2 regions of the Ferrovibrio sp. GW821-FHT12F09 genome follow, and region 2 is predicted to be linked to the other one. Evidence: predicted binding sites of a transcription regulator. Region 2 holds the regulator's gene; the other holds the start of a gene.
What was found. Region 2 encodes PhoB, which activates phosphate uptake and scavenging genes when phosphate is short. Its sites were predicted from a motif close to TNTCATAAAACTGTCA; they were not measured.

Region 1: AC1ROB_RS07495 (UDP-2,3-diacylglucosamine diphosphatase) is a predicted target of PhoB. The motif match lies at 3,934-3,949, and genes of this name have one in related genera.

What each region holds. Positions count from the first base shown of each region.
Region 1 covers NZ_JBXAPZ010000001.1:1,504,863-1,515,329, forward strand. Annotated here, with positions in the region: gene AC1ROB_RS07470 (phytanoyl-CoA dioxygenase family protein) at 1-47, shown strand, start outside; gene add (adenosine deaminase) at 44-1,045, shown strand; gene AC1ROB_RS07480 (5'-nucleotidase, lipoprotein e(P4) family) at 1,107-1,931, shown strand; gene AC1ROB_RS07485 (multidrug effflux MFS transporter) at 2,134-3,336, shown strand; gene AC1ROB_RS07490 (HU family DNA-binding protein) at 3,545-3,850, shown strand; gene AC1ROB_RS07495 (UDP-2,3-diacylglucosamine diphosphatase) at 4,047-4,892, shown strand; gene AC1ROB_RS07500 (FKBP-type peptidyl-prolyl cis-trans isomerase) at 4,988-5,446, shown strand; gene AC1ROB_RS07505 (FKBP-type peptidyl-prolyl cis-trans isomerase) at 5,524-5,958, shown strand; gene acnA (aconitate hydratase AcnA) at 6,036-8,705, opposite strand; gene AC1ROB_RS07515 (AMP-binding protein) at 9,334-10,467, shown strand, end outside.
Region 2 covers NZ_JBXAPZ010000001.1:2,037,995-2,048,461, reverse strand. Annotated here, with positions in the region: gene AC1ROB_RS10185 (homocysteine S-methyltransferase family protein) at 1-152, opposite strand, end outside; gene metF (methylenetetrahydrofolate reductase [NAD(P)H]) at 152-1,066, opposite strand; gene AC1ROB_RS10175 (ArsR/SmtB family transcription factor) at 1,063-2,049, opposite strand; gene AC1ROB_RS10170 (MlaC/ttg2D family ABC transporter substrate-binding protein) at 2,219-2,836, shown strand; gene phoB (phosphate regulon transcriptional regulator PhoB) at 2,910-3,632, opposite strand; gene phoU (phosphate signaling complex protein PhoU) at 3,629-4,348, opposite strand; gene pstB (phosphate ABC transporter ATP-binding protein PstB) at 4,369-5,166, opposite strand; gene pstA (phosphate ABC transporter permease PstA) at 5,215-6,549, opposite strand; gene pstC (phosphate ABC transporter permease subunit PstC) at 6,542-7,924, opposite strand; gene AC1ROB_RS10140 (PstS family phosphate ABC transporter substrate-binding protein) at 8,017-9,060, opposite strand; gene AC1ROB_RS10135 (ATP-binding protein) at 9,210-10,467, opposite strand, start outside.

The DNA of each region.
Region 1 (10,467 bases), 530 kb from region 2:
AGAACTGGCTGCAGCGACCGGATCTGCCGCCCCGGGGTTTCGCATGAGTATCGCAGCCTTGCCGAAAGCCGAGCTGCATTGCCATATCGAAGGGGCGATCGCGCCGGAACTGGTGCGCCATATCGCGGCGCGGAACGGCATCATTCTGGCTGACGACCTCTTTCATGGCGATACGGATTATGCCTGGCATGATTTCGGCAGCTTCCTGCGGGCCTATGACGGCGCCAGCGCCTGCCTGCGCCGGCCGGAAGATTACCGCGATATCATGTACCGCTACCTCGCCGACTGCGCCGCCGAAGGCGCGGTCTATGTCGAGGTTTTCTCTTCACCCGATCATGCTGCGGCCGTCGGCATGAGCTACGCCGATCATCTGGCGGGTCTGGCTGCCGGAATCGACGCTGCCCATGCCGAATTCGATATTGTCGGGCGAATCATCGTGACTTGCGTGCGCCATCTGGGACCGGATCGTGCGGGCGCTGTGGTGCGGAGCATGATTGCAGAACCGCATCCCTATGTTGTCGGTTTCGGCATGGGCGGCGATGAACTGCAATACCGGTGTGAGGATTTTGCACCAGCTTTCCGGATGGCAGCCGATGCGGGTTATCCCTGCACAGTGCATGCTGGGGAAGTGGGCGGCCCGGAGAGCGTGCGCGATGCGATCCGCTGCCTGCCGGTTGCCCGCATCGGCCATGGCGTGCGGGCCAGCGAAGATCCGGCCCTGGTCCGGGATCTGGTACGTCGTGGCATCACGCTGGAGGTTTGTCCCGGCAGCAATTTGGCACTGGGCCTTTACCCGGATGTCACCACGCATCCGCTGCGCCGCCTGCTCGATGCCGGTGTGCGGGTTACCCTCAATTCCGATGATCCGCCCTTCTTCAAGACTTCGATCGGGCGGGAATATGCTGCGGCGGTGATTGATTTCGGCCTCGATGCCGCCGCGCTGACGGCGATTACCGAAACAGCTCTGGACGCGGCATTCGCCGATGCCGATCTGCGGGACGGCCTGAAACAGCGAGTTCGCGCATCGAAAGCGCAGAGATTGTAACATTTTATTGGGAAAACAGGAGGGCAAGGTTATGGGTAAAACACATCACATACGATCCCTGATGGCGGCAGCGGCTTTGGTGCTTGCTGCGACGTCTGCTTTCGCGACCGATGGTCCGGCGCCGCATGACAACCTGAATGCCACGTTGTGGATGCAGCGGTCTGTTGAATATAAAGCCAACGCGCTGACGGCTTTCACCTTGGCCAGAATTCGACTGGACCAGGCCCTGGCCGATAAATCCTGGACGGCAGCCCCGGCCGAGCAGACCGGCAATTTCCAGGCATTGCCGCCGGCGGTCATCCTCGACATCGACGAGACGCTCCTCGACAATTCCGGTTATCAGGCCTGGATGGTGCTGAACGACAAGACGTTCGATCCGAAAACCTGGACGACCTTCGTGAATTCGCAGACTTCGACGCCGATTGATGGCGCTGTCGATTTCGCGAAATACGCTGACTCCAAAGGCGTGAAGGTCTTCTACATCAGCAACCGCACCTTCGAGGAAGAGCCGGCAACCCGCAAGGTCATGGAAAAATATGGCTTCCCCATGGGTGGCAATGTCGACACTTTCCTGTCCGCGCGGAAGAAACCCGAGTGGGGTTCGGTCAAAGGCACGCGGCGAGCGGTTGTTACGGCTGAATATCGCGTGCTGCTCAATATCGGCGATAATTTCGGGGATTTTCACGATGGCTTCCGCGGCAGCGAGGCGGAAAGGCTGAAGATATTCACGGACAACAAGGAGCGCTGGGGCCGTGAATGGATCATGATCGCCAATCCCAGTTATGGCTCATTCGAATCTGCACCCTTCGGGCATAACTACAAGCTGTCGCCAGAAGACCAGCGCAAGGGTAAGCGGGAAGTTCTGAATAGCTGGTCTGGCCAGTAAACGCTTGGATCGCGGGAGGCTGCCTCGTTTGCGGCCTCCCGTCTTCTAATGGCGGACTGCGGGCGGACTTGCGCCGCAAGGTGATGGCGCAAGGCTGTATGAGCTGACTTATATCGGATATCGCACTGACCCGCGGCTTGGTTCGCGCCATGATCGGCGTTATATGGTGCGTCTCATTCCGTTGCTCCTGTATCGCGTCCCGATGTCCGCTCCCCCGGCCCGCCGCCAGCCTTCCGTTGCCATCCTTGTCGCCATGTCGGCGCTTGGGCCGATGGCACTCAACATTTTCATGCCATCCATGCCTGGCCTGGCGAAGTATTTCGCCGTTGATTACGGCCTGGTGCAGATGACGCTCACCTTCTATCTGGTCGGGATGGGCGCTGCCCAGTTGGTCTATGGACCACTCAGCGACCGGTACGGGCGGCGGCCGGTACTGCTCTGGGGGCTGGGCATCTATTGTGTCGGCAGCCTGGCCTGCGTGGCGGCACCATCGATTACCCTTCTGATGCTCGGGCGTGCCCTGCAGGCCATTGGCGGCTGTGCCGGACTGGTGCTGGCAAGAGCGATCATCCGCGATCTCTATGATCGTGATCGGTCGGCTGCCATGATTGGCTATGTGGCGATGGCGATGAGTCTGGCGCCGATGCTCTCTCCGGCGCTTGGCGGCTATCTCGATACCATGGCGGGTTGGCGCACCAGCTTCGGGTTTTGCAGCCTGGTTGGCCTGGGCGTCTTTGTTTGGGTGATCCTGACCTTGCCTGAAACCCTGGCGCAGCGGGGCGAAGGCGAGGGGGCTGCCTCGCTCTTGCGTGGCTATGCCATGCTGCTGCGCTCGCCGCTGTTCTGCAGTTATGCGTTACAGACCTGCTTCACCTCCGGGGTGTTTTTCGCCTTCATTGCCGGTGCTCCCTTCGTGGTGGTGACCGTCATGGGCCATCCGGCCTCGGATTACGGTCTGTGGTTTGTGGTGGTTTCGGTTGGTTATGTGATCGGCAATTTCTTCACCGGGCGCTTTGCGGCACGGGTGGGTATCAACCGCATGCTCGCGGCCGGCGCACTGACCGGAGTGCTTGGCATTGCGGCCCTGTCCCTGACCAGTTGGCTGGGTGCCCTCAGTCTTCCCGGCATCTTCTTGCCGATGATGGTCGTGGCGGTGTCCAATGGCCTCACCCTGCCCAATGGCACCGCCGGGGCAGTCTCGGTCAACCCGCGTGCCGCAGGGGCTGCGGCCGGCCTCTCCGGGGCCTTGCAGATGCTTGTCGGAGCCGCTGCTGCCCTGCTGGTCGGGTATGGCCAGGATCACGACCCGAGCGAGTATCCGATGATCTGGACCATGGTCGGTTGCGGTATCCTGTCGGTTTTGAGCTTTCTGGTCGCGTCAAAATTTCGCGCCAGCCGGGGCTGAATTGCATGTCGGGCCGGTGCCGGGTGCCATAAACCCGCGTGTTTGGCGGTTCCGATTCGCCCGAGTGGTCAGAAAACCGCATGTCTAGCGGATTTTTATGCATTCCCCGATGGGCAAAACCCGAGGGCGGTGCTATGCAGGATTCGGGAATCAACCCCCGATTCGTTGAAAAACAACATCTGACGCATCAACTCTGAGGAGAGAAATCATGGCTAAGGCAGCTGCCGCCACCAAGACGGTTACCGTCACCGCGAAGCAGATCGCTTCCACGCTGGCCGAGAAGCATGAGCTGCAGAAGAAGCTGACCCTCGCCCTGTTCGAGGACTTCTTCGCCGCCATCACCAAGTCGCTGAAGAAGGGCGAGCGCGTCCGCATGGGCGATATCGGTATTCTGCAGGTCCGCAAGCGCGCCGCCCGTATCGGCCGCAACCCGCAGACCGGCGAGCCGATCAAGATTAAGGCCTCCAAGAAAGTTGCCTTCCGCGCCTCGAAGGTGCTCAAGGAAGCCGTCTGATCCTGTTCTGACAGGATTGAGGATTCAGGGCCTGCTACATGTGGCAGGCCCTTTTTCTTTGGCTTTTTTGACCGATCGGGGAGTGTCGCCAAACCGTCACATCGGTCATTGAAAATTCACGGGACTTCATAAGAGGCAGGATTCATCTTCCCCGCCAACGCATTGCCGAACATGGCGATTCACCAGCAGGTGACCGATGAACATGGCGCTCTTTCCCGCCCGTTACCGCACCATATGGATTTCTGATATCCATCTGGGCACGCGCGGTTGCAAGGCCGATCTGCTGCTGGAATTCCTTAAACATACCGAGTCCGACACGCTGTATCTGGTCGGCGACATCGTCGACGGCTGGCGGCTCAAACGCTCCTGGTACTGGAATCAGAGCCATAACGACGTGGTGCAGAAGCTGCTGCGCAAGGCGCGCAAAGGCACCGAGGTCATTTATGTGCCGGGCAATCATGATGAGGCCCTGCGCGATTTTATCGAGGGGGTGGGGCTGCAGTTCGGCGGCATTACTGTCCAGATTGAAGCGATTCACCAGACGGCGGACGGGCGGCAGCTTCTGGTTACCCATGGCGATCATTTCGACGGCATTGTGACCTGCGCCAAATGGCTGGCGCTGCTTGGCGATGCCGCCTACGGCTTTGCGCTTGATCTCAACACCTGGTTCAACCACATCCGCCGCCGCATGGGCCTGCCTTACTGGTCGCTGTCGGCCTATCTGAAGCACAAGGTCAAGAATGCGGTGGAGTTCATTTCCGACTACGAGCAGGCCATTGCCGAAGAGGCGCGGCGCCGTCGCGTGGACGGCGTGGTCTGCGGGCATATCCACCATGCCGAAATCCGCGAGATCGACGGCATCCTCTATTGCAACGATGGCGATTGGGTCGAAAGCTGTACAGCCCTGGTCGAGCATGCCGATGGCCGGCTGGAAATCCTGCGCTGGGCCGAACTGCGCGAGCATATGGGCGGCTTCCTGGCGGCCGAGGGCATCGATCTGGCCATATCGGCCACGGCAAATATTAATCTTGATACGGATTAATTGACGACTCGATGAATGCGACCTGCCCCGCAACGGTGGATTGAGCCGCTGTAGTCGACTCGTCGGCTCCCGCGAGTCGCTAGGGGCGACAGGCTGTGACAACTCTGGGCAGCGGTAAATTTGCTTGGTATCATCAAGATATGGGAGTGCTTTCATCATTGCTGGGGGCGATCGGCCTTGGCGGTAAGCAAGAGGCCGTAAACCTGCGCCAGACTGCGTCTGGAATGCGCATCGGCGATGTCGTGGTCGGAACCGGCACCAAGGCCGAACCGGGCAAGATGGTGTCCGTGCACTATGCCGGGTGGATATGGGAAAATAACAAGCCGACCCGGATGTTCGACAGTTCCTACAAGCGCGGCCAGCCGTTCGAATTCGCCCTCGGCCAGGGCAAGGTGATCAAGGGTTGGGATGAGGGCGTTACCTATATGAAGATCGGCGGCAAACGCGCCCTGATCATTCCGCCTTATCTCGCTTATGGCGCTCGCGGCAACGGTCGCATCATCCCGCCGAACGCCACGCTGTTTTTCGAGATCGAGCTGGTCAGCGTCCGCTGATGCGGGCGCCCTGCCACGCTGTCGCCGCATTCCGACGGCAATTTTCCCGCATCACAATCCCTGAGGAGCTACCGGTAATGTCTCTGTCTCGTCGCGTTTTTGCTGTCGCTGCTGTTGTTTCCGGTCTGCTGGCCGCCCTGCCGGCTGCGGCCCAGCAGGAAGTCACCACGTCCAGCGGCCTGCGCTATGTCGATGTCAAAGTCGGGAATGGCGAAACGGCCCGGCCTGGCCAGACGGCCTCCGTGCATTATACCGGTTGGCTCTACATCGCCGGCGAGAAGGGCCGCCAGTTCGATTCCTCGCGCACGCGCGGCCAGCCCTTTGCCTTCCCGCTCGGTGGCGGTCGCGTGATCAAGGGCTGGGACGAAGGCGTCGTCGGCATGAAGACCGGCGGCCAACGCACGCTCATCATTCCGCCGGGCCTCGCCTATGGTGCCCAGGGCGCCGGCGGCGGCGTGATCCCGCCCAATGCCACGCTGATCTTCGATGTCGAGCTGATCGACCTGAAATGATCTTGTCGGGAACAGGACAATAAAAAACGGCCGGGTTTCCCCGGCCGTTTTCGTATCTGCAGTTTGCAGTATTGCGCTTAAGCAGCCTTGGCCAGGTTGCGCAGCACGTAATGCAGGATGCCGCCGTTCTTGTAGTAGTCGATCTCGTCCAGGGTATCGATGCGGCAGAGCACCTCGATGGTCTGGGTCGAGCCGTCGGCGCGGGTGATGGTCACCGGCGTCTTCATGCGCGGCTTCAGGCCCACGGCGATGCCGGAGATGTCGAACTTCTCCGAACCGTCGAGCTTGAGATCGAAGCGCGTGGTGTTGTTGAGGAACTGCAGCGGCAGCACGCCCATGCCCACCAGGTTCGAGCGATGGATACGTTCGTAGCTTTCGGCGATCACGGCCTTCACCCCCAGCAGGATGGTGCCCTTGGCCGCCCAGTCGCGTGACGAGCCGTTGCCGTATTCCTTACCGGCCACGATCACCAGCGGCGTGGCGCTGGCCTTGTACTTCATGGCGGCGTCGTAGATCGACATGACCTCGCCGGCCGGCATGTGCTTGGTGATGCCGCCTTCGGTGCCGGGCACCATCTCGTTCTTGAGACGGATATTGGCAAAGGTACCGCGCATCATGATCTCGTGGTTGCCGCGACGGGCACCGTAGGAGTTGAAGTCGGCATAAGGCACGGCATGGTCGGTCAGGTACTTGCCGGCCGGACCATCCTTCTTGATCGAACCGGCGGGCGAGATGTGGTCGGTGGTGATCTTGTCGCCCAGGATCGCCAGCAGGCGTGCACCCTTGACGTCGGTGATCGCCGACGGCGTCGCGCTCATACCCTCGAAATACGGGGGATGCTGCACATAGGTGGACTTGTTGTCCCAGCCGTAGGTCTGGCCACCCTCGACCTTGATCTTGCGCCAGTTCGGATCGCCCTTGAACACGTCGGCATAGCGCTTCTTGAACATCGCCGGGGTCACGTACTTGCGCACGTTGGCGGCGATTTCCTTGTTCGAGGGCCAGATGTCCTTCAGGTAGACCGGCTTGTTCTTCTTGTCATAGCCGAGCGGCTCGTTGGCGACGTCCATATTGAGGTTGCCGGCCAGCGCATAGGCCACCACCAGCATGGGCGAGGCGAGGTAGTTCGCCTTGGTCAGCGGGTGGACGCGGCCTTCGAAGTTGCGGTTGCCCGACAGCACGGCGCCGACGACGAAGTCGTTATCGGTGATGGCCTTCGAGATGTTGTCTGGCAGCGGACCGGAGTTGCCGATGCAGGTGGTGCAGCCATAGCCGATAACCTGGAAGCCCAGGGTATCAAGGTCCTTCTGCAGACCCGACTTGGCCAGATAGTCAGTAACCACCTGGCTGCCCGGTGCCAGCGAGGTCTTGACCCACGGCTTGGTGGTCAGGCCCTTTTTGAGGGCATTGCGCGCCAGCAGGCCGGCACCCAGCAGCACGCTCGGGTTCGAGGTGTTGGTGCAAGAGGTGATGGCGGCGATCACCACGTCACCATGGCCGAGGTCGAAGTTTGAACCTTCAACCTTGGCGCGGAAGTCGACGGCGGTCTTTTTGCCGTAGAAATTCCCCATGGCGTCCTTGAACTCGACCGCGGCCCGGCTCAGCGGCACGCGGCCTTCGGGACGGGTCGGGCCGGCCAGCGAGGGCTCGACCGTGGAGAGATCCAGCTCCAGCGTATCGGTGAAGACCGGATCCGGCGACTTGGAGGTACGCCACAGACCCTGGGCCTTGGCATAGGCTTCCACCAGCTTGACGCGATCGGTGTCGCGGCCACTGGCCTTCAGATAGGCAATGGTCTCTTCGTCGACCGGGAAGAAGCCGCAGGTGGCGCCGTATTCCGGCGCCATGTTGGCGATGGTGCAGCGGTCGGCCAGCGACAGCTCGTCCAGGCCGGGGCCGTAGAATTCGACGAACTTGTTGACGACACCCTTCTTGCGCAGCATCTGCGTCACGGTCAGCACCAGGTCGGTGGCCGTGGTGCCTTCCTTCGGCTTGCCCGAGAGGCGGAAGCCGACGACTTCCGGCAGCAGCATGGAGATCGGCTGGCCCAGCATGGCGGCTTCGGCTTCGATGCCGCCCACGCCCCAGCCCAGCACAGCCAGGCCGTTCACCATGGTGGTGTGGCTGTCGGTGCCGACCAGAGTATCCGGGTAGGCAACCTCGTTCTTGCCGTCCAGGCCGGTCCACACCGTCTGCGCCAGGTATTCGACATTCACCTGATGGCAGATGCCGGTGCCCGGCGGCACGACGCGGAAGTTGTCAAAGGCGGTCTGGCCCCAACGCAGGAAGGCGTAGCGTTCGCCGTTACGCTCGTATTCCAGGTCCACGTTCTTCTGGAACGCGCTCTTGGCCGCGGAGTGGTCCACCATCACCGAGTGATCGATCACCAGATCAACTGGCGACAGCGGGTTAATCTTCTTGGTATCGCCGCCCAGATGGGTCATGGCATCGCGCATGGCGGCCAGGTCGACCACCGCCGGCACGCCGGTGAAGTCCTGCATCAGCACGCGGGCCGGGCGATAAGCGATCTCACGGTCTGAACGCTTGTCCTTCAGCCACTGGGCCACGGCCTTGAGGTCGTCCACAGTGACGCTGCGGCCGTCTTCATAGCGCAGCAGGTTTTCCAGCAGCACCTTCAGCGAATAGGGCAGCCGGGTCAGATCGCCCAGGCCGGCCTTTTCAGCGGCCTTGATGCTGTAATAGGCGTAACTCTTGTTGCCGACCTTCAGGGTGCGGCGCGTCTTCATGGTGTCATGGCCGACCACGATCGGCACGGAACGGGCGGCGCCGATGGACTTCTTGGCGACCGGAGCCTTCCTGGCGACGACCTTCTTGGGTGCGCTGCGCAGCGCCTGCTTCCTGGTGGCTTTCTTAACAGCCTTGCGAACAACAGCCTTCTTGGCCGCCTTCACCGCTTTCTTGACCTTCACCGCCTTTTTCGCGGCCTTAACGGCCTTCTTGATTGCCTTTTTGGCCGGCTTCTTGACGGACTTGGCGACCTTCTTGGCCTTTACGGCCTTTTTGCTGCCCTTGGCTTTCGCCGGGGCTTTCGCCTTCGCGGCTTTGCGCTTGGTCTTCTTCGCGGCTTTCACGGGGCAATCCTTTCGTAGCGGAAACGTCAAAAATGAAAGGCTGGTCTGGGCGGGCTGGTCCCACCCTGGATGGGCAAATAGGTGCCGTAAAACCATGGCTTTGCCAAGCTCTTTCGGCTGGAAGAAAGTTCAACGGGGGTCGAAATTTAGGCAATGCCGAGGGGGTGGCGGCGTGGCACGGGGGCAACCTGCATGACCCCTTGACGGGCAAAGGTCCGTGCCCTTATCAACGAAGAATAATGACGGTGATGGCTACGGCTGCGCCGCGTATGAGGAGGCGAACATGTCCGAGACGTCGGTAATCCCCGACGGGCGCGACCCGTTGGGCCGTGACACTGTCCCGAAATTCCTCGCCTACAACGCGCAGCATCGCCGCGATCGCCCGGCCATGCGCGAAAAGGACCTGGGTATCTGGCAAAGCTGGACCTGGGGTCAGGTGGCTGTCCAGGTGGAGGCCATTGCCGGCGGTCTGAAGGCTTTGGGCTTTCGCCGTGGCGACAAGATGGCGATCATTGGCGATAACCGCCCGCAGCTGTACTGGACGCTGGCGGCGATCCAGGCGCTCGGTGGCGTGCCGGTTCCGATTTACCAGGACAGTGTTGCCGAAGAGGTGCAATACGTCGTCGAGCATGCCGAAGTTCGTTTTGCCTTGGCCGAAAACCAGGAGCAGGTCGACAAGCTGTTGTCTGTCCGCGAGCGGCTGCCCCGCCTGGAACTGATCCTGTTTTCCGATCCGCGCGGCCTGCGGCATTACCACCAGCCCTTCCTGCATGATCTGGAGAAGGTGATTGCGTCCGGTCGGGCCTATAGCCAGCAGAATCCGGGCTTCCTGCATGCTGAAATCGAACAGGGCAAAGGTGAGGACCTGTCGCTGATCTGCTACACCTCGGGCACGACCGGACGGCCCAAGGGCGTGATGCTGAGCCACGACAATATCGTGCGTTCGGCCAACCTGGCGATCGGATTCGATAAGATCAACGAAGCGGATGAAATTCTGGCCTACCTGCCGCTGGCCTGGGTTGGCGACAATTTCATTTCCTATGCCGAGGCGTTCATCGCCGGATTCTGCGTCAACTGTCCGGAATCGGGCGAGACGGTGTTGACCGACCTGCGCGAGATCGGACCGACCTATTTCTTCGCTCCGCCGCGCATCTTCGAGGGTTTGCTGGCCACCGTGATGATCCGCATGGAGGATGCGGGCGCCATCAAGCGGGCGATGTTCAGGTATTTTATTGCCGTCGCCAAACGGGTCGGCCGCAGCATCCTGGAGAAAAGGCCGGTGGGCCTTGTCGACCGGCTTCTTTACGGGCTTGGCGATCTGCTGGTCTATGGCCCGCTCAAGAATGTACTGGGGTTGAGCCGTCTGCGGCTGGCCTACACGGCCGGCGAGGCGATAGGGCCGGATATCTTCGATTTT
Region 2 (10,467 bases):
CCCTTGAAGCGATCGCCGCGATAATCCTCCTCGGTCAGCTTGCGCCGCTGCAGCATGGTGCCCATGGCGCCATCCAGCACCAGGATACGCTCCTTGGCGGTCTTGCTCAGCAGGGCGCGGCGGGCCTTGCGGATTTCGGCGGTGTCGAACATCAGGCGGCCGCCTCTCCGGCAATGGCCGGCTTCGGCCGCACGCCAAGCACATGGCAGATCGCATAGGTGAGATCGGCGCGGTTCAGCGTATAGAAATGGAATTCGTCGATGCCGGCTGTCAGCAGGCGGCGGCACTGTTCGGCGGCCAGATGCGCCGCCACCATGCGGCGGGTCTCCGGGTCTTCGTCCAGGCCATCGAACTGGTCGGCCATCCAGGCCGGGACGCTGGCGCCACAGGCGGCCGAGAATTTCACCACCTGGCGGAAATTGGTGACCGGCAGGATGCCCGGCACGATCGGCACGGTGATGCCGGCCGAGCGCGCCCGGTCGAGAAAGCGGAAATACACATCCGTGTCGAAGAAATACTGCGTGATGCAGCGGGTGGCACCGGCATCGACCTTGCGCTTGAGATGCTCCAACTCGACGCGCGGCGAGGCGGTATCGGGATGGCCTTCCGGATAACAGCCGACGCTGATCTCGAAATCGCCGATCTTCTTCAGGCCGGCAATCAGGTCAGTGGAATTGGCATAGCCCTGCGGATGCGGTGCAAAACCGCCGGTGCCCTCCTGCGGATCGCCGCGCAACGCCACAATATGGCGGATGCCAGCCTGCCAGTAGTGCTGAGCGACTTCATCGACCTCGCCCTTGGAAGCGCCGACACAGGTGAGATGTGCCGCCGGCCTGAGGCCGGTTTCCTTCAGGATACGCACGACGGTGTTATGGGTGCGCTCGCGCGTGGAACCACCAGCGCCATAGGTGACCGAGACGAAGCGCGGATCAAGCGGCGCCAGGCGAGTGACACTGCGCCACAGACTCTCTTCCATCTCCGCGGTCTTCGGCGGGAAGAATTCGAACGAGACCTTCAGCGGACCAGACCGGCGGGCGGCATGAGCGTTGGGTTCCGGGAGCGTCATTCTGCGGCACTCTTCTGCGAGGGAGACAGGGCGGCACTACGCTTGACCGCGTGCCAGACATGAACGGTGAGCGATTGTCCGGGCAAGGCGATGGCCGGCTCGACATCGAGGCCGGCATGGACGCACCAGCCGCGCAATTCGGCATCGGCAAAACCCAGCCGGCGATGCGCATGGCGGTTGCGCAGGTCTTCCAGATCGTGCGGCGCAAAATCGACGATCACCAGACGGCCGCCGGGACGCAGCACTCGCACGGCCTCCTGGATCGCCTTTTGCGGCTCATCGGCGAAATGCAGCACCTGATGGATCACGGCGGCATCCACGCTGGCATTGTCCAGCGGCAGGGCATACATGTCGGCCTGGCGCACCTGGCAGTTTTTGATCCCGGCGCGCTCCAGATTGGCACGAGCAATGCTCAGCATGTCGCGGCTCAGATCGACGCCCAGGCCGCGCTTGACCTTGTGGCCGAGAATTTCCAGCAGACGGCCGGTGCCGGTGCCGATATCCAGCAGGTCTTCTATGGCTCCGCCCTGGGCCAGCAGACGCAGCACGGCGGCCTCGACCTGGGCTTCATCCACATGCAGCGAACGGATCGCCGACCACTGCGCGGCGTTGTCGCGGAAATAGCGCTCGGCAGCCTCGGCACGGGCCCGCTTCACGGCAGCAAGACGTTCGGCATCGCGCGCCAGCGTGGCATCATACGGCGGCAACAGGCCACTCACCGCACGCACCAGCGGCGCACCGGGCAGCCGGTCGCCAACACGGTAGAAGGCCCAGGTGCCTTCCGGCACGCGTTCCAGCAAGCCCGCCTCGCAAAGCAGCTTCAGATGGCGCGAGACACGCGGCTGGCTCTGGCCCAGAATCTGGGTCAGTTCGGAAACGGTGAGTTCGCCCTGGGCGCAAAGCGCCAGCAGGCGCAGGCGTGTGGGTTCGGCCGCGGCGCGCAACGCGGCCATCAGAATATCGAGGGTCAGGGGCGACTCCATGGTCATGTAAATGATATAAACATATCTTTATGTATTTGTGTAGAGCTAACTACCCTGTAAAAAAAGAATCATCGCCTTCCCGCCGCCGTCAGGCTATGGTTCGGCCGCTTTAATGCCGCATTTGCCAGCGAAAAAACTATTCCCTTCCGCCTCTTAGCCGGGATTCCCCATGCCGACCGCCCTGCTTTCCCGTCGTTTCGCGATCCTTGCCGGTGCCATCCTGGCGCTGGCCACCCTCCTGCCCTCCGGCTCAGCCCGGGCAGCAGCGGCCGATCAATTCATTCGCGAGACCGGCGGCGACACCATGAAGGCGCTGGGCGATCGCTCTTTAACAACGGAAAAGCGTGAAGCGCTGGTTCGCACCCTGCTGAGCACCCATCTCGATCTTGAGGCGGTCGGCCAGTTCTGCCTCGGCCGCTACAACCGCGGCCTGACCGATGCGCAGCGCCAAGAATACAACAGCCTGTTCGAAGATTACCTGGTGAAGGTCTATTCCCAGCTGCTGTCGCAATATAACGGCGAGACCCTCGATGTCCGCGATGGTGTCAAATCTGCCGGCAGTGAACAGGTGGTGGAGTCCGTGATCGTCCGCCCGAACGGCCCGCCGATCCGTGTCGAATGGAAGACGCATGAGAAGAACGGCAAACCGCTGGTGACCGATGTGGTGGTGGAAGGCGTGTCAATGGCCTTCACCCAGCGCCAGCAGTTCGAATCCGTCATCCAGAATAACGGCGGCAAGGTGGATGCCCTGTTCGCCGCCATGAAGAAACAGATCGGCCGCCGCTAAAGCGCACTGCGGCAGAGACAAAAAGAGCCGGCCGTTGCGAAACGGCCGGCTTTTTCTTTGCCATGAGATCCTGTCAGGCCATGGCGGCCGCGGTGGCAGAGGATAGTTCAAGCGCATAGCCGGCCGACCGCACGGTGCGGATCACATCGCTTTCGCCATTCCCGTTCAACGCCTTGCGCAGTCGGCGGATATGCACGTCGACGGTACGCTGTTCGACATAGATGTCGCGCCCCCAGACCGCATCCAGCAGCTGGTCGCGCGACAGCACGCGGCCGGGATGCTCCAGGAAATAGCGCAGCAGGCGGAATTCCGTCGGGCCAAGATGCACATCGCGGCTGTTGCGCGTGACCTTGTGGGTGGCGATATCCATCACCAGGCCACCATAGGTCAGCACCTCCTCTGCCAGCGCCGGCCGGATGCGACGCAGCACTGCGCGGATACGGGCCAGCAACTCGCTCGGCGAGAATGGCTTGGCGATATAATCGTCGGCCCCGGCATCCAGGCCCCGCACGCGGTCGGCCTCCTCGCCCCGCGCCGTCAGCATGATGATCGGTACGTTGCGGGCATTGGGATCGCGGCGCAGCTGGCGGCAGACTTCCAGGCCGGACAGACGCGGCAGCATCCAGTCCAGCAGGATCAGGTCCGGCATATGCTCGGCCACCTTCAGCAGAGCCTGTTCGCCGTCCATCGCCTCGTCGACGGTGTAATTTTCCTTTTCGAGGTTATAGCGCAGCAGTGCTAGCAGCGCGGCTTCATCCTCGATGACAAGGACGCGCGGCTTGATTGCAATATTCATCGCTGGCCTCCCGGCGCATTCACCACGGCATAAGCCGTATCGTCGCCCTTCGGACGGTCTTCCTTCTGCATTTCGCCCGTCACCGTATAATGGATCAGCTCCGCGATATTGGTGGCGTGATCACCGATGCGCTCGATATTCTTGGCAATAAACAGAAGATGCGTGCTGCTGGTGATCGAACGCGGATCTTCCATCATATAGGTCAGCAACTCGCGGAACAGGCTGGTGTAAAGCTCGTCCACCTCCTCATCACGGGCCCAGACCGCATCGGCCTTGGCTGCATCCGCCGTGATATAGGCGTCGAGCACGTCCTTGATCAGCGCCTGGACCAGCGCCGCCATGCGCGGGATGGCGTGTACCGGACGCACCAGGGGCGCCTGGTTCAGCGCCACAGCGCGTTTGGCGACATTCTTGGCATAGTCGCCGATACGCTCGATCTCCGAGGAAATCCGCAGCGCAGAAACAATCACCCGCAGGTCATTGGCCAGGGGCTGACGCCGGGCCAGCAGCTCAACGGCGAAATCGTCGACCTGGTTGCGCAGAAGATCGATCTTGGCGTCATTGAGCACAACGGCGTTGGCCAGTTCGCTGTCGCGTTTCACCACAGCCTCGACGGCGCCGGACAGCTGCGACTCAGCCTGCCCACCCATCTGCACGATGAGGGTGGAGAGCTTTTTCAGCTCTTCGTCATAGCTCTGGACGATATGTTGCGGCATTGGACTGTCCTCTTTCGCGATCAGCCGAAGCGGCCGGTAATATACCCCTGGGTGCGTTCATCCTTGGGGTTCGTGAAAATCACTTTGGTATCGTCGGTCTCGACCAGATTGCCCAGATGGAAGAAGGCAGTCTTCTGCGAGACGCGGGCTGCCTGCTGCATCGAATGGGTCACGATGACGATGGTGTACTGCTCACGCAGTTCGTCCATCAGCTCTTCGATATGTGCGGTAGCGATCGGATCCAGCGCCGAACAGGGCTCATCCATCAGGATCACCTCTGGCGCCACGGCAATGGCACGCGCGATGCACAGACGCTGCTGCTGGCCGCCCGACAGGCCGGTACCAGATTCCTGCAGGCGATTGCCGACTTCCTTCCACAGGCCGGCCTGTTTCAGCGAAGTCTCGACGATATGATCGAGATGTTCGTTGCTTTCAGCCAGGCCGTGAATGCGCGGCCCGTAGGCGACGTTTTCATAGATCGTCTTCGGGAAAGGGTTCGGCTTCTGGAAGACCATGCCGACCCGGGCGCGCAGCTGTACCACATCGACTTTGTTGTCGTAGACATCCAGCCTGTCGAGGCGGATATCGCCGACCACGCGGCAGTCGCGGATGGTGTCGTTCATACGGTTGAGGCAACGCAGGAAGGTCGACTTGCCGCAGCCCGACGGGCCGATCAGCGCCGTGACGGCGCGGGCCGGGATATTGAGGTCGACGTCGCGCAGCGCCTGCTTCTCGCCATAGAAGACGCCGACTTTCTGCGCCACCATCTTGATTTCGATCTCGGACTGGCGGAGATCGACGCCGTTACCGTTCTGCATGAAAAATCCTTATGGCTCCGAATTGGGGTGTGGCTTCACGCGTCAGGCCTACCAGCGGCGTTCGAATTTCTTGCGCAGCAGAATGGCGGCAAGGTTCATCAGCAACAGGAAGACCAGCAGGACGATGATGGCTGCCGAAGTCTTTTCGACAAAGCCACGCTCCGAACTGTCAGCCCACATGAAAATCTGCACCGGCAGCACGGTGGCGGCATCGACCGGTGTAGCCGGGATATCGACGATGAAGGCGACCATGCCGATCATCAGCAGCGGCGCGGTCTCGCCCAGCGCATGAGCCATGGCAATGATCGTGCCGGTGAGAATGCCCGGCATGGCCAGCGGCAGCACATGATGCAGCACCACCTGCAGCGGCGAGGCACCAAGGCCCATGGCGGCCTGGCGGATCGAGGGCGGCACGGCACGCAGGGCGGCACGGGAGGCGATGATGATCACCGGCAGGCTCATCAGCGCCAGCACCAGGCCACCGACCAGCGGCGCCGATCGCGGCATACCGAAGAACCCGATGAAGACGGCCAGGCCAAGCAGGCCATAAACGATGGATGGTACGGCAGCCAGGTTATTGATGTTGACCTCGATGACTTCGGTCCAACGGTTCTTCGGGGCAAATTCTTCCAGATAGATCGCCGCCATGATGCCCAGCGGGAAAGCGACAACCAGGGTTACGATCAGGGTGAAGAACGATCCCACCACGCCGCCCCAGACACCGACCAGTTCAGGTTCGCGACTGTCGGCGCCGGTGAAGAAGCGGGTGTTGAACTGCAATTCCAGATCGCCGGTCGACCGCAGGGTTTCGATCCAGCGGACCTGGTTGTCCTTGACCCGGCGCTGGTCTTCCGGTGCGTTGACATCGACCTGCTTCTTGACGAAGACATCGATATCCGAAGATGTGGGCAGCCAGACCTTGATGGTCTGACCGATCAGGGTCGGATCGGCAACCACCATGCGGGCAACCTGCGACTCTGCACCGGAGCTGACCAAGGCCTGCAGACGGCGGCGGTCGCCGCGAGACTGTGCCTCAGGGAACTTCTTCTGCAGCGTCTCCAGGATGATGCCGCCGTAATTACCCTGCATGATCTTGCGGGTATCGGTGGTACCAACCGGCGCGATCTGTTCGGCACTCAGCTGCAGATCCAGCCGGATATGGGTCTGCTGGAACGCGGTGAAGCCGTTCGAGGCGATGGTGACGAGCAGGATCACCAGCGCCGCCAGCGAGAACAGGATGGCGGCCAGACCGATCAGCTTGAAGCGGCGCTCAGAGGCATAACGGGCCTTGAGGCGGTTTCTGGCCTCTTCGGTCATGTGTATGCCGGGCGACACGGCAGTCGGCGCCGTATTCGGAACAGTATCGGCGAGAATATCAGTCATATTGTTCCCGGTATTTCTTGACGATGCGCAGGGCAACGATGTTCAGGCTGAGCGTGACGATGAACAGCACGAGGCCCAGGGCGAAGGCGGCCAGCGTCTTGGGGCTGTCGAATTCCTGGTCGCCGACCAGCAGCGAGGCGATATGCACGGTTACTGTGGTGACGGCTGCCAGCGGATTGGCCGTCAGGTTGGCAGCCAGGCCGGCCGCCATCACCACGATCATGGTTTCGCCGAGCGCACGGCTGAAGGCGAGGATGACCGACGCCGCGATGCCCGGCAGTGCGGCAGGCAGAATAACCCGCTTGATCGTTTCCGACTGCGTGGCGCCAAGTCCGTAAGAACCATCGCGCAGGCTCTGCGGCACGGCGTTGATGACGTCGTCCGACAGCGAGGAAACGAACGGGATAATCATGATGCCCATGACGAGGCCGGCGGCGAGCGCCGACTGCGAGGCGACCGCCAGGCCGATATTCTCGCCTATATCCCGAATGAACGGCGCCACCGTGAGGGCGGCGAAGAAGCCGTAGACCACGGTGGGAATGCCGGCCAGCACTTCCAGGGCAGGCTTAGCAAAGGCGCGCACCCTAGGTGCAGCATATTCCGCCATATAGACGGCAGCCATCAGGCCGACCGGCACCGCGACGATCATGGCGATGGCGGCGATCAACAGGGTACCGGCAAACAGCGGCACCGCGCCGAAAGCACCCGACGAACCGACCTGGTCAGCACGGATCGCCATCTGCGGCGACCAGGTGAGACCGAACAGGAATTCGAAAGGATTAACCGCCGCGAAGAACCGCATCGCTTCGAAGACCAGCGAGAGCACAATGCCCACCGTGGTCATGACCGCCAGGGTCGAGCTGACGATCAGCAGCACATTGGCCACCTGCTCGACGCGGTTGCGTGCCCGGAAATCGGCCGCGATACGGCTGCGGCCGAACAGCAGGCCGGCAATGCCCAATGCGAGAACAATCACCCATAGAGCCGTAGTGCCGATCTGGCGCAGGCCGATGTAATGCTCCACCACGGGACGGATCGTTGCATCGGCCTTGTCCAGCGGAATGTTGCCATAGGCCATGTTGCGAATGTCGGAGATCACCAGGCCGAGCTGGTCGGCCGGCAGGCGGCGAACCGCCTCGGGCAGTTCGGCCACCACCAGCTGGCGTACCAGTGTATCTTCGAACGAAATCCAGATGCCGAACAGCAGCAGCGCCGGCAGGCCGCACCAGATCACGACATACCAGCCGTAGAACATCGGCAGGGAGTGCAGGTTGCGGATTTTACCGCCGGCCGCAGCCAGCGCGCGGGACTTGCCCAGGTAATAGCCGGCGACAGTGAGGCCGATGAGAACCACGAACAGCAACGACAGCGACATCGTATTCCCCGGCAAAAAATTCAGTAAATGCGATAAGAAATTCAGTCGATCGAAAGAACCGGCGGCCGGAAACCCGGCCGCCGGAGCCGTCTTTACATGGACAGGTTGGTCAGGCCGGTCACCTGCGAGCGGACACTGTCCAGCTCCTTCTTCGGCATGGCGACAAGGCCCTTCTTCTCCAGGTAGCCGCCCTGCGCCATGGCGCGGTCGCTGACATACTCGGCGAGGAATTCCTTGATGCCCGGCACGACGCCGATATGGGCCTTCTTCGCATAGACGAAGAGCGGGCGTGACACCGGATACTTGCCATCCGAAATGGTGTCGAAGGTCGGGTCAATACCGTCGACCTTGGCGCCATGCAGCTTGTCCATGTTCTCTTCCAGGAAGGAGAAGCCGAACACACCCATCAGGCCCGGCTGACCCGAGGCCAGACGCTGCACGATCAGGTTGTCATTCTCGCCAGCCTCGATGAAGGCGCCGTCTTCACGGATCTTGCCGCAGGCCGTAGCCTTCGCCTTCGCATCGGCGATGGCATTCACTTCCGGGAACTTCTTGCAGCCGACATCCAGAACCAGTTCGACGAAGCTGTCGCGGGTGCCGGAGGTGGGCGGCGGGCCCATTACTTCGATCTTCCAATCCGGCAGGCTGGCATTGACCTGCTTCCAGGTCTTGTAGGGGTTCGGCGCCATCTGGCCGTTCACCGGTACCTGGGCGGCGAGCGCCAGCCAGATGTCTTCGCGCTTCAGGTTGATGTCCGGCGTGCCCTTCTTCAGGGCGACGGCGATGCCGTCAAAGCCGACCTTCATTTCCACGATGTCCTTCACGCCGTTGGTGGCGCAGGCATCGAACTCGGCCTTGGTCATGCGGCGCGAGGCATTGGTCATGTCGGGATGCTGGGTGCCGACGCCGCCGCAGAACAGCTTCATACCGCCGCCGGTGCCGGTGCTTTCCACGATCGGGGCCTTGAAGCCGCCCGACTGGGCAAAGCGCTCGGCCACCGTGGTGGTGAAGGGATAAACGGTCGAGGAGCCGACAACACGGATTTGATCGCGCGCCTGCTGCGCAGCGGCCGGTTCGGCGAGGCCGAGAGACGCCAGTGCGGCGAGCCCGGCGAGAAGGAGAGCCTTGTTGGTCACGGTATACCTCATCGTGGTTGGCATGGCGCAGGTCTGCGCCGCGGATCACCGAATGAGGGGCCTCAGAACGTGTCTCATCCGGTGGCCGCGACTCCTAAGGCGACCGGGTGACATGGTTATTTCAGTTATATTGCACTCGTGTGACAGTGCTAGACCGGTTTGGCGCTTGTCTCAGATGAATAGGGAACAGATGGTAGACGAATGATGAATTCACTGCCTTTCCCGAGTTCGGATTCAATGACAAGCCGGCCCCGATGACGGTTCACAATGTGCTTCACGATCGCCAGCCCGAGGCCGGTTCCGCCAAGATCCCGGCTGCGGGCCGAGTCGACCCGGTAGAATCGCTCGGTCAGGCGCGGCAGATGTTCGCGCGGGATGCCCTCACCCTCGTCGCGGATTCCCGCCTCGATCCCTTCACCACTCGCCGCCCGGGCCAGACGAACCGTCACGGCGCTGTCGGGTCGGCCGTATTTGATCGCGTTGTCGATCAGATTCTGGAACACCTGCATCAGCTCGTCGCGCGCGCCCCGCACAGGCGGCAGGCCATCGTCCAGCTGCAGGGCGATACGGATATTCTTCGCCCTGGCCTGCGGCTCCAGTGCGGCCGCGGCATCGCGCAGCAACGGCGCCAGGGCAACCGGTTCGGATGGATGATCGTGTTCGCGCATCTCGATCTGCGACAGCGACAGCAGATCCTGAATCAGGCGCGACATGCGGCCGGCCTGGTCGCGCATGATTCCGAGGAAGCGGACGCGCGCCGGCTCGTCATCCCTGGCCGGGCCCTGCAGGGTTTCGATGAAACCGACCAGCGAGGCCAGCGGCGTGCGCAACTCGTGGCTGGCATTGGCGACGAAATCGGCCCGCATCTTCTCGGCTTTGCGCAGGGCCGTCAGGTCATGCATCACCAGCACGGCCACCGCATCCTCGCGCGCTGCCGGCAGGGCCACGACGCGCAGCGAGAAACTGCGGCCATCCGGCACCGGCAGCGTCAGGTCGGCCGATGCCATGCCCGCCTCGCCACCCAGCACCGCATCGGCAGCCTGCAGCACCATCGGATGACGCAGGGCCACGGTGAGGTCGTTCCCCACGATATCGTTGCCAAAGAATTTGCGGGCAGCGAAGTTGGCGCGTGCAATGCTGCGGCTGCCGTCAAGCAACAGCACCGGATCGGGCAGCGCGTTGAGGATGGCATCGGCAGTGGTACTCTGCAGCGCCACCTGGCCCTGTTCGTCAAGCAGCGTGTGGCGCAGGCGTTCGACGGTGACGCCGAGTTCACCGATCATGGTCAGCGCGCCCCAGTCGCTGCCGGTACGGGTCTCCACGCCGACAATCTCGTCGGTGCTGCGCAGCACCCGCCAGGCAGCAATGGTATGCCAGCCGGCAAAGATCGCCATGATGCCGAGCAGC